Regions from separate parts of the Halomonas sp. LMYGS-3 genome, predicted to be linked through region 1. Evidence: predicted binding sites of a transcription regulator. Region 1 holds the regulator's gene; the other holds the start of a gene.
The links. Region 1 encodes sigma-54, which starts transcription at its own class of promoters, with help from an activator protein. Its sites were predicted from a motif close to TGGCACNNNNNTTGCTNT; they were not measured.
Positions count from the first base shown of each region.

Region 2: a site for sigma-54 is predicted at 1,446-1,463, ahead of AC5W54_RS04870 (NarK family nitrate/nitrite MFS transporter). Genes of this name have one in related genera too.

Region 1 covers NZ_JCAKFQ010000002.1:105,002-107,470, forward strand. The annotation lists gene hpf (ribosome hibernation-promoting factor, HPF/YfiA family) at 1-109, opposite strand, end outside; gene AC5W54_RS02690 (RNA polymerase factor sigma-54) at 267-1,676, opposite strand; gene lptB (LPS export ABC transporter ATP-binding protein) at 1,825-2,469, opposite strand, start outside.
Region 2 covers NZ_JCAKFQ010000004.1:8,343-10,811, forward strand. The annotation lists gene AC5W54_RS04860 (L,D-transpeptidase family protein) at 1-469, opposite strand, end outside; gene AC5W54_RS04865 (murein L,D-transpeptidase catalytic domain family protein) at 602-1,306, shown strand; gene AC5W54_RS04870 (NarK family nitrate/nitrite MFS transporter) at 1,589-2,469, shown strand, end outside.

The sequences.
Region 1 (2,469 bases):
CGGTGGTGATGTTGTCGTAGTGACGCTCCACGCGCGTGAGCTTTTCGTTCACATAGTCACGCAGGGCGTCGGTCAGTTCCACATGATGGCCGGTGATGTTGACTTGCATGACACGCTCCTTCGTCCTTCGTATTGGTGCCCCGATTGTAACCCTTTTTCCTGCCGTGCAAACCCCCCGTGACGGACGCCTCACGACAGCCCTGATACAGGTCGCGGGCGCGACCGAAGGCGTGCCGGTGATGCATGTTTTGCAAGCACCGGCGTGCTCAGCGTAACCGCTTGCGTTCGCTGGAAGAGGGAATGCCCATGGCCTCCCGGTATTTGGCCACGGTCCGTCGCGCAACGCTGATGCCGGCCTCCTCGAGCAGCGCGACCAGCTTGCTGTCGGAGAGCGGCTTGCGCGGTGGTTCCTCCTGGATCAGCTTGCGGAGGCGTGCGCGGATCGCCGTGCTCGAGTGGGCGTCGCCGTCGCCGTTGCTGACCTGGCTGGAGAAGAAATACTTCAGCTCGAAGACCCCGCGCGGGGTGTGGATGAACTTTTGGGTGGTGACCCGCGAGATGGTCGACTCGTGCATCTCCACGGCCTGGGCGATATCGGCCAGGATCAACGGTTTCATCGCCTCCTCGCCCTGTTCGAGGAAGTCGAGCTGGCGCGCCATGATCTCGCGCCCCACCCGCAGCAGGGTATCGTTGCGGCTGGAGAGGCTCTTCATCAGCCAGCGCGCCTCCTGCAGGTGATTCTTGAGGAACTGGTTATCCTGGCTCTTGTCGGCGCGGCGAATCAGCGCCGCGTAGTCGGGCTGGATGCGCAGTCGCGGCAAGGCTTCGGGATTGAGTTCCACCTGCCAGCCGCGGCTGTCGTGACGGGCGACCAGGTCGGGGGTGACGTAGTCGCTGTCGGGCTCCGCAAAGCGACTGCCCGGCCTCGGATCCAGCGAGCGGATCAGGGCGGTCACCTCGTCGAGGGCATCGTCGTCGAGGCCGAGGCGGCGCTTGAGCAGGCGTCGGTCGTCGGCGGCCAGCGCCTCGAGAAACTGGCGCACCAGGCGGCGGGCCTGGGGCAGCAGGGGGGTATCGTCGGGCAGGGCGGCCAGTTGCAGCATCAGGCATTCGCGCAGGTCCCGGGCGAAGACGCCGGTCGGCTCGAACTGCTGCAGGCGCAGTAACACCTGCTCGACCTCACGGCTCTTGAGGCCCTCGAGCCCCTGGTTGCGGAGCCCGTCCCGCAATTCGTCGAGCGGCTGGGCCAGGTAGCCGGCGCCGTCCACGGCGTCGATCAGGCTCTCGGCGATGTGCAGCTGGCGTTCGTCCAGGTCGGTCATCGCCAGTTGCCAGGTGAGGTGGCCCCGCAGGCTCTGGCCCTCGGCCTGGCGTTCGAAATCCGGGCCTTCGCCACCGGCAGGAAGGGCCAGGTCCTGATAGGTATCCGACCAGTCGCTGTCGACGGAGAGCTCGCTGGGGATCTCGCTGGCCCAGTCGTCATCGGGCGCCTCGCTCGTCGCCTGCTCGCCGAAGCCGTCGTCGAGCTCGAGCATGGGGTTCGACTCCAGGGCCTGCTGGATCTCCTGACGCAGGTCCAGGGTGGAGAGCTGCAGCAGGGCAATGGCCTGCTGCAACTGGGGCGTCATGGTCAGCTGGGTGCCGACGCGCAGTTGCAGGGATGCTTTCATGGCCATGAGAAGTGTGTGCTCATTCGCCGAAAACTCCCACCCTAGTCCGCCGTCGATCGTCTTGCAAGCATTTTATTAGCAATAAGCGTGCCATCGGCAAACTTTGTGCCGTATGAGTATAATAATCGTTATATCAGAGAGTTGCGGTGATGCTTCAGAGGCGGAAGTCTTCGCCAAGATACACTTCCCGTACCCGCTGGTTGGTCAGGATCGCCTCGGCATTGCCTTCGGCGATTATCTGGCCGTCGCCGACGATGTAGGCGGTATCGCAGATGTCGAGGGTCTCGCGCACGTTGTGGTCGGTGATCAGCACGCCGATATCGCGAGCCCTCAGTTGGCGGATGATGCCCTTGATCTCGCCTACCGAGATGGGGTCGACCCCGGCGAAGGGTTCGTCGAGCAGGATGAAGGCGGGTTCCGTGGCCAGTGCCCTGGCGATCTCCACGCGCCGCCGCTCGCCCCCGGAGAGGCTCATGCCGAGATTATCGCGGATATGGGTGACGTGAAAGTCCGCGAGGAGTTCTTCCAGGCGTGCCTGGCGGCCGGCACGGTCGAGGTCCTGGCGAGTCTCGAGGATCGCCATGATGTTGTCGGCCACCGTGAGCTTGCGAAAGATCGAGGCCTCCTGGGGCAGGTAACCGATCCCGGCTCGCGCCCGCTCATGCATGGCCGCCTTCGACAGGTCGAGGCTGTCGATGTGGACCTCGCCGGCATCGGCGCGTACCAGGCCGACGATCATGTAGAAGGAGGTGGTCTTGCCCGCCCCGTTGGGGCCGAGCAGGCCGACGATGCTGCCCTG
Region 2 (2,469 bases), on a different contig from region 1:
TCGCCAGGTCCAGCGGCGGGGCATCGATCGGGACTTCCCAGCCGGGGTCGATGTCATGGGGATCCAGCTTGCCGCGCTGCAGGTGCCGCAAGGCGGTCAGCAATACCCGGCTGGCGTGCAGGTCGAAGCGTGCCTGCCGCTCGAGGTCCGCCTCGTGCTTGTGGGCCTGCCGATGGCCGGCCACCAGGGCGTCCGGCCGATAATCCCCGGGGATCAACCCATCGCCATCCAGGGTATGCAACGCCGCGGCAAAGGCGGCCACCGTGCGGGAGTCCGTCCACGCCGGGCGTTGCCCGCGCACCTCATAGAAGGCCTGCAATTCATCGCCCGCCTCGGCCAGCAAGGCGCTAATGGCGGCTTCGAGGGGGGACGCTGGCTCCCCCTCTTCCTGCCCCGGGGCGGGGCCCGCCAACACGAGCAGAGCCAACAGCATGGGGATGAGGAAGATCCTGATTGCGCGAGCGTTCATCGTCCTGAACTCCTGCGTTGATGGAGGCGCCTGGTCATCCCGACCCTCATGGTCATAATAGTGCCAGACCGAGGGGCACAGGGAAGCAGCCCCCATTCTCGTGCCCGATCGAACGCCACAGGTGCCTCCATGATGCGATCCCTGCTTCCGCCCACCCTGCCGATGATGACCGCCTCACTGCTGCTGGCCTCTCCGATCGCCACCGCCGGCGACTTCCTCTCCCGGGTCCTGCCCGACTCGACCCACGACACCCTGACCCGCCTGGCGCCGAACGCCGACCGCCGGGTACTGCAGCTTGCCGCCAGCGCCCTGGATTGTGCCGCCCCGGAGGCCGGCCGTCTGGCAGTGATCGACTACTCCTTGCCTTCCACCGAGCCACGCCTCTGGGTCTTCGACCTCGACCGCGGTGAGTTGATGTTCGAGGAGCTGGTCTCCCATGGTCAGGGCTCCGGCAACGCCGTGGCCACGGCGTTCTCCAACACTCCCGAGAGCTACCAGTCGAGCCTGGGGCTGTTCCGCACCTTGAACAGCTATTACGGCCGCAACGGCTACTCGCTGCGCCTGGAGGGGCTGGAGCCGGGCATCAACGATCTGGCCTACCAGCGCGCCATCGTGATTCACGGTGCCGACTACGTCAGCGAGGCCTTCATCGAGAAGACCGGCCGCCTGGGTCGCAGCCACGGCTGCCCGGCGGTACGCCAGGAAGTGACCTATCCGCTGATCGACAGCATCAAGGAGGATCACTATCTGTTCGCCTACTACCCCGACCCGGAGTGGCTGGAGAGCTCCGCCTTCCTGAGTTGCGATCGTGACCAGCGCCAGCTGGCCATGTACTAGCCGCTTGACCAACAAGCACCAAGGCGGGGCAAGATGGCCCTGCCCTGCTCCTTCTTGCAGCGCAGCAGAGCCCGCCTCTCATCCACCAGCCGACCGTATCTAAATATAACCATCTGAAAATAAAGATAAATAGATAAACTGGCAGCTGCTTTGCTTTGACAAGCGTAGACAGCTGGTAGGCGTGGACCAGGCTCCTCCGGAGTACGAGTGCGTCGAACCTGACCTTCAACGGTGAAGGACACGTTCCCGGATTCGCTACCATCCAAACGCGAGGCCTGACCCATGGAAATTCTCGACAAGGCCAACAGGATTCGCCTGTTGAACTTCAGTACTCCCCAGATGCGAGCCTTCCACTTCTCGTGGTTCGCCTTCCATATCTGCTTCTTCGGCTGGTTCGGCATCGCACCGCTGATGGCGGTGGTCCGCGAGGATCTCAGCCTCACCCAGACCCAGATCGGCAACACCATCATCGCCTCGGTGGCCATCACCGTGATCGTACGACTGTTGATCGGCGTGCTCTGCGACCGCATCGGCCCACGCAAAGCCTATACCGGCCTGCTGATTCTCGGCTCGATTCCGGTGATGGGCATCGGTTTCGCCAACAGCTTCGAGTCCTTCCTCCTGGCGCGCCTGGCCATCGGCGCCATCGGCGCCTCCTTCGTGATTACCCAGTACCACACCACTATGATGTTCGCCCCCAACGTGGTCGGCACCGCCAACGCCACCTCGGCCGGCTGGGGCAACCTCGGTGGCGGTACCACCCAGATCCTGATGCCGCTGATCTTCTCCGGCCTCCTGATGCTCGGCGTCAACGAGGCCCTGGGCTGGAGGCTGGCCATGGTGGTACCCGGCGTGGTGCTGTTCATCACCGGCATCTGCTATTACCTGTTCACCCAGGATGCCCCCAACGGCAACTTCGATGAGCTGCGCGCCAGGGGTGAGCTGCCGCCGGCCAGTGGCGAGAACGGCGCCGGCAAGAGCTTCCTGGCCGCCGCCAAGGATGTTCGCGTCTGGGCCCTGTTCGTGGTCTATGCCATCTGCTTCGGCGTCGAGCTGACCATCAACAACATCGCCGCCATCTACTTCTTCGACCACTTCGACCTGACGCTGGCCACCGCCGGGATGATCGCCGGCCTGTTCGGCCTGATGAACGTCTTCGCCCG